3 regions of the Allobosea sp. NPDC003192 genome follow, and region 2 is predicted to be linked to each of the others. Evidence: predicted binding sites of a transcription regulator. Region 2 holds the regulator's gene; each other region holds the start of a gene.

The links. Region 2 encodes PhoB, which activates phosphate uptake and scavenging genes when phosphate is short. Its sites were predicted from a motif close to TGTCATNNANCTGTCAT; they were not measured.
Region 1: the regulator PhoB is predicted to act here: its motif matches at 1,310-1,326, upstream of ACQKLX_RS25100 (UDP-2,3-diacylglucosamine diphosphatase).
Region 3: the regulator PhoB is predicted to act here: its motif matches at 1,816-1,832, upstream of ACQKLX_RS11545 (DUF47 domain-containing protein).

Annotation. Positions count from the first base shown of each region.
Region 1 covers NZ_JBNNPK010000023.1:29,744-33,146, forward strand. The annotation lists gene ACQKLX_RS25090 (GNAT family N-acetyltransferase) at 1-404, opposite strand, end outside; gene ACQKLX_RS25095 (SDR family oxidoreductase) at 471-1,250, opposite strand; gene ACQKLX_RS25100 (UDP-2,3-diacylglucosamine diphosphatase) at 1,376-2,200, shown strand; gene ACQKLX_RS25105 (glycosyltransferase family 4 protein) at 2,200-3,300, shown strand; gene ACQKLX_RS25110 (cation:proton antiporter domain-containing protein) at 3,323-3,403, opposite strand, start outside.
Region 2 covers NZ_JBNNPK010000015.1:148,399-151,801, forward strand. The annotation lists gene pstB (phosphate ABC transporter ATP-binding protein PstB) at 1-612, shown strand, start outside; gene phoU (phosphate signaling complex protein PhoU) at 652-1,374, shown strand; gene phoB (phosphate regulon transcriptional regulator PhoB) at 1,402-2,100, shown strand; gene ACQKLX_RS20155 (YnfA family protein) at 2,110-2,430, opposite strand; gene ACQKLX_RS20160 (GcrA family cell cycle regulator) at 2,510-3,061, opposite strand.
Region 3 covers NZ_JBNNPK010000007.1:39,999-43,401, forward strand. The annotation lists gene ACQKLX_RS11535 (TIGR01459 family HAD-type hydrolase) at 1-59, shown strand, start outside; gene ACQKLX_RS11540 (inorganic phosphate transporter) at 72-1,085, opposite strand; gene ACQKLX_RS11545 (DUF47 domain-containing protein) at 1,103-1,747, opposite strand; gene ACQKLX_RS11550 (ABC transporter substrate-binding protein) at 1,909-3,237, shown strand; gene ACQKLX_RS11555 (ABC transporter permease) at 3,381-3,403, shown strand, end outside.

The sequences.
Region 1 (3,403 bases), on a different contig from region 2:
CCGGTCGAGCGCCAGCCGAGATGGCGATAGAAACCATAGGAGCGCACCGCGGGATCGGACGAGCAGCTCAGGAACAGCCTGTCGAAGCCGAGCCCTTTGAGCTCCGCGACAACGAGGGCGAGGAGCGTCCTGCCGACGCCCTGTCCCTCATGGTCCGGCAGCAGCGCCACCACGGCGATCTCGCCGGTCTCGCGTTCACCGAAGCAGTAGCCGATGATCTCGCCATCGAGCGTTGCCACCTGGCCGGGCAGACTGCCGTCGGCGACGGCGGCGCGCCAGCTTTCGAGCGTGACGCCCGCCTCCGCGAGCCGTTCGACCGAGAAGGCGTTCTCGCGTGTCCTGCCGCGCAGGACGACGCAGGCGGGCGTGTCTTCGGGGACGGCTCGTCGATAGGCGATGGTCATCGGACTCAAGCGGATTGCGGACGTGAGTGCCGGGGCGCGCCCTGACGCGACCCGGCCGGTTCGATGTCAGAAATTCGCCCGGAACGAACCGCCGTCGATCAGGAAGTTCTGGCCGGTGATGTAGCCGGCATGGGCGCTGGCGATGAAGGCGCAGAGCTTGCCGAACTCGTCGGGCGTGCCCAGGCGGCCGGCCGGGACGGCAGCGAGCCGCCGCTTCGTCGCTTCCTCGATGCTGATGCCCTGCATCTCGGCGACCTTGTTGGTCGCGGTCTTGATCCGGTCGGTGTCGAACACGCCGGGCAGGATGTTGTTGATGGTGACGTTGGCATGGGCAATCTCGCGCGCCACGCCGGCGAGGAAGGCGGTGAGGCCGGCGCGGGCGGCGGAGGAGACGTCGAGGCCGGTCAGCGGCGTCAGCACGCTCGCCGAGGTGATGTTGACGATGCGGCCGAAGCGCCGCTCGATCATGCCGTCGACGACGCGCTGCACCAGTTCGAGCGGTGTCGCCATGTTCTGGGCGACGCCTTCGAGCAGCCCCTCGCGCGTCACCTCGCGGAAGGGTTTTGGCGGCGGGCCGCCATTGTTGTTGACGAGGATGTCGGGATTGGGTGCCGCCGCGAGCAGCGCGTCCTGGCCCGCCTTGGTCCCGACGTCGGCGACGACAGCGATCACGGTCGCGCCGGTGCTGGCGCGGATCGCAGCAGCGGTCTCCTCCAGCGTCTTGCCGTCGCGGCCGTTGACGATGACCTTGCAGCCCGCCTCGGCCAGTGCCTGCGCGCAGCCGCGGCCCAGCCCCTTGCTCGAGGCGCAAACGATGGCCGTGCGGCCGGCGATACCCAGATCCATGGTCGTCTCCCGGAAAGGTCCGTTCCTGTGCCGGCAGGCAAAGCATGCTTTCGCCGCCGCGTCATCAAAGCGTAGTGCAAATCAGACACACGCCGCAGGCATCGCAACAGGATGGGTCGGCGGGTATGAGCGACGACAGCGACGCCAAGCAGGTTCGTAGCATCTTCATCTCGGACCTGCATCTGGGCACGCGGGGCGCCCAGGCGGACCTCGTGCTGGAGTTCCTGCGCGCCTATGATGCGCCGACGATCTATCTGGTCGGCGACATCATCGACGGCTGGCGGCTGAAGAGCGGCTGGTACTTCCCTCAGTCCCACAACGACGTGGTGCAGAAGCTGCTGCGCAAGGTGCGCAAGGGCTCGAGGCTGATCTACGTCACCGGCAACCACGACGACTTCCTGCGCGATTATACCGGCCTGCAGTTCGGCGGCATCACCCTGGTCGACGACATCGTCCACGAGACCGCGGACGGCAAGCGCATGCTCATCATCCATGGCGACCTGTTCGACCTCGTCGTGCGCAACGCCAAATGGCTCGCGCTGCTGGGGGACTGGGCCTACACGATCGCACTCTTCCTCAATCATGGCATCAACCGGGTGCGCCGGACCTTACGCCTGCCGCACTGGTCGCTCTCGGCCTGGGCCAAGCACAAGGTCAAGAACGCCGTGAACTATATCGGCGAGTTCGAGCAGTGCCTCGCCGACGAAGCGCGCCGGCACAAGGCCGACGGCGTTATCTGCGGCCACATCCACCACGCCGCCCGACGGGACATCGACGGGCTGACCTATATCAACACCGGCGACTGGGTCGAAAGCTGCACGGCGGTGGTCGAGCATGACGATGGCCGCTTCGAGATCGTGCGCTGGCCGCAGCATCGGCTGAAGGGCGAGAAGCCGGCTATTCCTGCGACTCGCCCGACTCCAGTGCCGAGCCTCGTCGAGGCCGCGTGATGCGCGTCCTGATCGCGACGGACGCCTGGCGCCCGCAGATCAACGGCGTGGTGCGCTCGCTGGAGCGGATGGTCGAGGCGGCGCCGGAATTCGGCGTCACCCCGCAGATGCTGACGCCGGAAGGCTTCTGGCAGGTCGGCTTGCCGTCTTATCCCGATATCCGCATTGCGCTTGCGACGCGCCGCCATGTCGCCAGGCGCATCGCCGAGTTCGGCCCGGATCATATCCATATCGCGACCGAAGGGCCGATCGGCTGGCTGACGCGCGCCGTCTGCCTCGCCCAGAAGCGGACCTTCACCACGAGCTACCACACCCGCTTCCCGCAATATGTAGCGGCGCGCTGGCCGATACCGGAGAGCTGGAGCTACCGATTCCTGCGCCGCTTCCATGGGCCGGCGGCGGGCGTGATGGTCTCGACCGCGACCGTCGAGGCGGAGCTCGGTGCCCATGGCTTCGAGCGCATCCTGCGCTGGGGGCGAGGCGTCGATCTCTCCCTGTTCCATCCGCGAGCCGAAAGCGTGCTCGACCTGCCGCGGCCGATCTTCCTCAGCGTCGGCCGGGTCGCGGTCGAGAAGAACCTCGAGGCCTTCCTGTCGTTGCGCCTGCCCGGCAGCAAGGTCGTGGTCGGCGACGGCCCCGCCCGCGCCGACCTCATGCGCGCCTTCCCGGAGGCGCATTTCCTCGGGGCGCGCGAAGGCGAGGATCTTGCTGCCATTTATGCATCCTCCGATGTCTTCGTGTTCCCGAGCCTGACCGACACCTTCGGCATCGTGCTGCTGGAGGCCGCGGCCAGCGGCCTGCCAGTGGCAGCCTTCCCGGTGCAGGGACCGAGCGACGTCTTCGCCGGCAGCGAGGCGGCGGTGCTGCACGAGGATCTGCGCCAGGCCGCGCTCTCGGCCCTCCGCCTGCCGCGCGAGGCCGGGTTGGAACTGGCACAGCGCCATAGTTGGCACAGTAGCGCCGAGCAGTTCTACGGCCATATGCGCCGGGCGATGCAGGCCGCTGCGGCGGGCAAGGCAGCACGGCCCGAGCTGGCGCCGGCCTCGACGACAGCGCTCTCGGTCCGGCTGGAGCCGGCGGAGCGGAAGGAATTCGCCTAGAGCGTCGATCAGGCGCGCGGGGTCACAACCTCCGCGACCGCGCATGCCGTGGCAGCGCCGGCTGCGGTGCGCTCGCTGGCTTGAGTTCGCTGCGGAAATCGTC
Region 2 (3,403 bases):
ATCTTCAACCGCATCTATTCGCTCTATCCCGAGCAGCGCGCCACCGGCGAGATCCTGCTCGACGGCCGCAACATCATCTCCAACAATGTCGACGTGAACGAACTGCGCTCGCGCATCGGCATGGTCTTCCAGAAGCCGACGCCGTTCCCGATGTCGATCTACGACAACGTCGCCTTCGGCATCCGCCTCTATGAGAAGCCGCCGAAGTCGGAGCTCGACGATCGCGTCGAGGGCGCACTGCGCCGCGCCGCCCTCTGGGACGAGGTCAAGGACAAGCTGAGGAGCTCCGGCATGGGCCTGTCCGGCGGCCAGCAGCAGCGCCTGTGCATCGCCCGCACCATCGCCCAGAAGCCCGAGGTCATCCTGTTCGACGAGCCGACCTCGGCGCTCGACCCGATCTCGACCGGCAAGATCGAGGACCTGCTCGAGCAGCTGAAGAGCGACTTCACCATCGTCATCGTCACCCACAACATGCAGCAGGCGGCGCGCATCTCGCAGTACACCGCCTTCATGTATCTCGGTGAGGTGATCGAATTCGACGCCACCAACACCATCTTCATGAACCCGCACAAGAAGCAGACGCAGGACTACGTCACCGGCCGTTTCGGCTGACATCCTGAAATCGTCGGCAGCCCCGAAGGATACGCCCCGATGTCCGACCATATCGTCCGCTCCTATGATGCCGATCTCGAGGGCCTGCGCCGCAGCCTCGCCGAGATGGGCGGCATGTCCGAGCGCATGCTCGGCGACTCGACGGTCGCGCTGGTGCGCCGCGACACCGCGCTCGCCCAGAAGATCATCAGCGCCGACCAGCGCCTCGACAATCTCCAGCGCGATGTCGAGGAGAAGGCGGTGCTGACCATTGCCCGGCGCCAGCCGCTCGCCAACGACCTACGCGAGCTGATCTCGGCGATCCGCATCGCGGCCGATATCGAGCGCGTCGGCGATCTCGCCAAGAACATCGCCAAGCGCGCCGTCGCGATCTCTGGCCAGTTCTCGCCGCCACATCGCGCCGTGGTCGGGCTCGAGCATATGAGCCGCCTGGTCCAGGCCCAGCTCAAGGACGTGCTCGACGCCTACGCTGCGAGCAACGAGCAGAAGGCGATGGAGGTCTGGCGCCGCGACGATGAGATCGACGCGCTCTATACCTCGCTGTTCCGCGAGCTCCTCACCTACATGATGGAGGACCCGCGCAACATCACCTTCTGCACGCATCTCCTGTTCTGCGCCAAGAACGTCGAGCGCATCGGCGACCACACCACCAACATCGCCGAGACCATCCACTATCTCGTTACCGGCCAGTCGATCGACGAGAGCCGGCCGAAGCTCGACACCACCAACATCCTCGTCGACCTGCCGGCGGCCAATGGCTGAACCGGCGGGGCTTGAACGGACCCTGACATGCCCGCACGCATCCTGATCGTCGAGGACGAGGAGCCGCTCACCCTGCTCCTGCGCTACAATCTCGAGGCCGAGGGCTTCGAGGTCGACAGCGTGGCGCGCGGCGACGACGCCGAACTGCATCTGCGCGACCATACGCCGGACCTCGTCCTGCTCGACTGGATGCTGCCCGGCCTCTCCGGCATCGAGCTCTGCCGGCGCCTGCGCACCCGCCGCGACACCGAGCGCGTGCCGATCATCATGCTGACTGCCCGCGGCGAGGAGACCGAGCGCGTGCGCGGCCTCGCTACCGGCGCTGATGATTATGTCGTCAAGCCGTTCTCGCTGCCCGAGCTGATCGCCCGCATCCAGGCGCTGCTGCGCCGCGCCAAGCCCGGCCATGTCGCCGGCCTGCTCGCGGCCGGCGATCTCGAGCTCGACCGCACGACGCGGCGCGTCCGCCGGGCTGGTGCCGAACTGCATCTCGGCCCGACCGAGTTCCGCCTGCTCGAATTCCTGATGCAGGCGCCGGGCCGGGTCTATTCGCGGGCGCAGCTGCTCGACGCCGTCTGGGGCCGCGACGTCTATATCGACGAGCGCACCGTCGACGTCCATGTCGGGCGCCTGCGCAAGGCGATCACCCCGGCCAACGCCAAGGATCCGCTGCGTACGGTGCGCGGCGCCGGCTACGCCTTCGACGAGACGTTTGCGCGGGGTTGATCGCGTTCGTCAGCGCGGTGCGGCGATGACGACAGCCGCGCCGGCAAGGCAGAGCGCCGCGCCGGCCAGGTCGTAACGGTCGGGCGCGACCTTCTCGACCAGCGCCATCCAGGCCAGAGACGCCACGATGTAGACGCCGCCATAGGCGGCGAAGGCGCGCCCGGCGGCGGGGCTGTCGACCAGCGTCAGCAGCCAGGCGAAGGTTGCGAGAAAGACGAGGCCTGGCAGCAGCCACCAGACCGGCTTGTCGAGCTTCAGCCAGGCCCAGAAGGCAAAGCAGCCGGCGATCTCGGCCAAGGCCGCGCCGAGATAGATCGCGATCGTAGCCATCACGTCCTCCTGCCAGCCCTGGTCATGAAAAAGCCGGCCCACAGGCCGGCTTCCGTAAACGTTTCGCGAGTGCCTGTCGTCAGGCGCGGGCGACCTTGCTGCGGTCGCGGCGGCGATCCGCTGCCGGCTGGTAGGCGATGCGGGCGTGATAGGCGCAATAGGGCAGGCCGGTCGCGCTGCGGCCGCCGCAAAAGCGGAATTCCGGCGAAGTCGGATCGCCCATCGGCCAGCGGCACATGTATTCGCGCAGGTCCATGATCGTGACCCGCTCGGAAAACGGCACCACCACGTCTTCGGACGGCGCCGGCGCGCGCTCGACCTGCGCCTCCGCTTCGATCTCGGGCGAGAACTGTGGGGCGAGGGCGGTATTGCCGCGGGTCAGCCCGGCGCCGCCGCTCTGATGGCCAGCCGGATGGCTCGGCGGACGGGCGGCAGGCTTGCGCGGACGCGGCGTCGCCGAGCCCGGGCTCTTGGCCCGGCCGGACAGGCCGAGCCGATGAACCTTCCCGATGACGGCGTTGCGCGTGACATTGCCGAGTTCCGCCGCGATCTGGCTCGCGCTCAGGCCGTCATTCCAGAGCTTCTTGAGCAGTTCGACGCGTTCGTCGGTCCAGGCTCCGGCTTCGGTCATGGAGTTGCACCTGTCTTCGTCATGCCCCGCCAGCGTGCCGGCGAGGCATAGGGAGAGATCATGGCGGAATCCGATACCGGCAGCGTCCGCCGCAAAACGGAAGCCGTTACGCCCGGGACTGACGATACTGGAGACGCCGCACGAGATGTCGTATCTGACGAAGAGGACCATACAAGATGGCCTGACTCGGCCACAAGAGTCGCCGAATCGTAATTCGGCTTTTCCCCAGCCAATCACCGCAGACGGCGGAACAGTGAGTCCAATCGGCAACGCTGCCGCGAGAGCCGGATCCGATCAGGGTGGCACACCCTGATCGGTGAATCCGTCTCTCACTTTTAGAAT
Region 3 (3,403 bases), on a different contig from region 2:
TCGCACTCTTCGCCAGCGCCGGACGTAGCCCGACCTACGCGCTGCCGCTGCTCGGCTGAGGTAGGACCGGCTCAGCGCCCGGTCAGGAACAGGCCCGAGAGGAAATAGGCCAGCGCCGAGATCAGGCCGGCTGCGGGCATGGTGACAATCCAGGCGAAGACGATGCCGCGGGCGACACCCCAGCGCACGGCCGTGACCCGCCTGGCCGCCCCGACGCCGATGATCGCGCCGGTGATGGTGTGCGTGGTCGAGACGGGGACGCCGAGATAGGTCGCCATGAACAGGGTGATGGCGCCGCCGGTCTCGGCACAGAAGCCCTGCTGCGGCGAGAGCCGGGTGATCTTCGAGCCCATGGTGTGGACGATGCGCCAGCCGCCGCAGAGCGTGCCGAGTGCCATCGCCGCCTGGCAGGAGATCACCACCCAGAACGGCACCGAGAAGGTGTCGCCCATCATGCCATGCGAGAACAGCAGCACGGCGATGATGCCCATGGTCTTCTGCGCGTCATTGGCGCCGTGCCCCAGCGAATAGAGCGAGGCCGAGACGAATTGCAGGAGGCGGAAGGTCGAATCGACCTTGATCGGCGCGACCTTGAGGAAGGTCCAGGAGACGATCAGGACCAGCAGCAGCGCCAGCGCGAAGCCGATCGCCGGTGACATGAAGATCGCCAGGAAGGTCTTGCCGAGCCCCCACCAGACGATCGACGAGAGGCCGACCTTCGACAGGCCGGCGCCGACCAGCCCGCCGATCAGCGCATGCGAGGAGCTCGACGGGATGCCGGCGATCCAGGTCACGACGTTCCAGACGATCGCGCCGGTCAGCGCGCCGAAGATCACCCGGTCGTCGACGATCGTCGCCTGGATGATGCCGGAGCCGACCGTCTGGGCGACGTGCAGGCCGAAGAACAGGAAGGCGATGAAGTTGAAGAAGGCGGCCCAGAACACCGCCCATTGCGGCGCCAGCACCCTCGTCGAGACGATGGTCGCGATCGAGTTGGCGGCGTCGTGCAGGCCGTTCAGGAAATCGAACAGCAGCGCGACGGCGATCAGGAAGAGCAGGGCGGGGGCGAGGCTGGCGAAGTCCACGGGGGAGCCCTGACTTCTCAGAGGTGTTCGAGGACGATGCGGCTGACGCGCTTGGCGACATCCTCGAAGCGGTCGACGACCTTTTCCAAGTGGTCGTAGATCTCGGCGCCGACGATGAAGCCCATGGCATCGGTGCCGCGATGCGCCTTGAACAGCTCCTTCAGCCCCTGGTCGTACAGCACGTCGGAGCGCTCCTCGATCGCACCGATCTCCTTGGCGAGCGCGCCGATGCCGACCGCATGCTTCTTGATGTCGCGCAGCATGGGGAGCAGCTCGCCGACCTTGATCGCCGCGGCGACGACGGTCTTGCCGAGCTCCTGCATGCTGGGCGTGAAGCTCTCGACCTCGAAGAGCCGGATCGCCTTGGCGGTCTTCTGCATCTGGTCGATGGCATCGTCCATCGAGCCGATCAGTTCCTCGATGTCGCCGCGGTCGAAGGGGGTGATGAAGGTGCGGCCGACCTCGAGCATGACCTCGCCGGCGATCGCATCGGCCCGGTTCTCTTCAGCGAAGATCTCGGCGCAGCCTGCCTCGATCGGCGTCGCTCCGCTGAGCAGGCCGTCGAGCGCTGCCGCTCCGGCCTTCAGCGTCTGCGCATGGCGCTCGAACAGCACGAAGAACTTGTCTTCCTTCGGCAGCAGCTTCTGGAACCAGCCCAGCATCGGAACGGCCTCTCACCAACTTAGTCCGGCCCGCGGCAAATGAGCGGGATGACATGCCTGCGCCTTTTGTGACAGTTTTGCGACAACGGCAATCCGGATTCCGGCTTTGCCCCCGTTGGCCTCGACGCCGGCGTGCGCAGAACACGACAGGGAGGACTGATATGTTTACACGCAGGATCGCGCTGGTTTCGGCGCTTGGCTTGGCTCTGGCCGCCTCGGCCGTCCAGGCGCAGGCGCCATCAGGGAAGGTCACTGTCGTCACCTCGTTCTCGAAGGACGTCACCGACCCGATCAAGAAGGCTTTCGAGAAGGCGGTGCCCGGCGTCACGCTGGAGGTCCAGAACCGCAACACCAATGCCGGCGTGAAATATGTCGAGGAGACCAAGGCCAACAACCAGGTCGACCTGTTCTGGGCCTCGGCGCCCGATGCCTTCGAAGTGCTGAAGGGCAAGCAGCTGCTCACCGCCCATAAGCCCAAGGCGACCGGCATTCCCGAGAAGATCGGCTCCTATCCGATCAATGATCCGCAGGGCTTCTATTTCGGCTTCGCGGCGTCTGGCTACGGCATCATGTGGAACGAGCGCTATGCCAAGGCCAACAAGCTGCCAGAACCCAAGGACTGGCAGGACCTCGCCAAGCCGGCCTTCTACGGCCATGTCTCGATCGCCTCGCCCGCACGTTCGGGCACGACGCATCTCACCGTCGAGACCATCCTGCAGGGCGAGGGCTGGGAGAAGGGCTGGCGCACCCTGAAGGAGATGTCCGGCAATTTCCACTCGATCACCGAGCGCTCCTTCGGCGTGCCGGAGGCGGTGAATTCCGGACAGGTCGGCGTCGGCATCGTCATCGACTTCTTTGCCTTCTCGGCGCAGGCCTCGGGCTTCCCGGTCAAGTTCGTCTATCCGACCGTGACCACGGTCGTCCCCGCCAATGTCGGCATCATCGCCAATCCGCCGAACAAGGCGGCGGCCGAGGCCTTCATCGAGTTCCTGCTCTCGCCGACCGGCCAGGAGGTGCTGCTCGAACCCGGCATCCGCCGCCTGCCGGTCAACCCGGCCGTCTATGCCAAGGCCGGCGCCGACTATCCCAACCCCTTCACCGATCCGCGCTTCCAGAAGATGATCGGCTTCGACGTCGACAAGTCGGAAGCGCGCACCGCTGTCGTCGACACGCTGTTCGACCAGTTGATCTCCTTCCAGCTCGATGCGCTGAAGGGCGTCACCAAGACGCTGCACGAGGTCGATGCGGCGCTGGCCAAGAAGCCGAATGCCCAGGCCAAGGCGCTCGCCGACGAGGCGCGCAACCTGATCGCCGCGCTGCCGGTGACGGAGGCACAAGCCGCGAGCCCCGAACTGCGCGGCGCCTTCACCGGCGGCAAGGAGAAGGGCGCGCGCCAGGCCGAGGTCGAGGCGCAATGGGCGAGCTTCGCCCGCGACAACTACGCCAAGGCCAAGGCCAAGGCCGAGGAGGCGCTGAAGGCGGCGAAGTAGCGCGAGCGTCATCCCGGACAAGCGATGCAGTCGCGCCGATCCGGGATCCATCGAAGGGTGTTGCGCTCTACGATGGATCTCGGCGCTCCGCTTCGCTGCGGCCGGGATGACGGCTCACCCGTCTGTCGACGATCAGGATCACGATGACCGCCGTCCCCGCCACCCC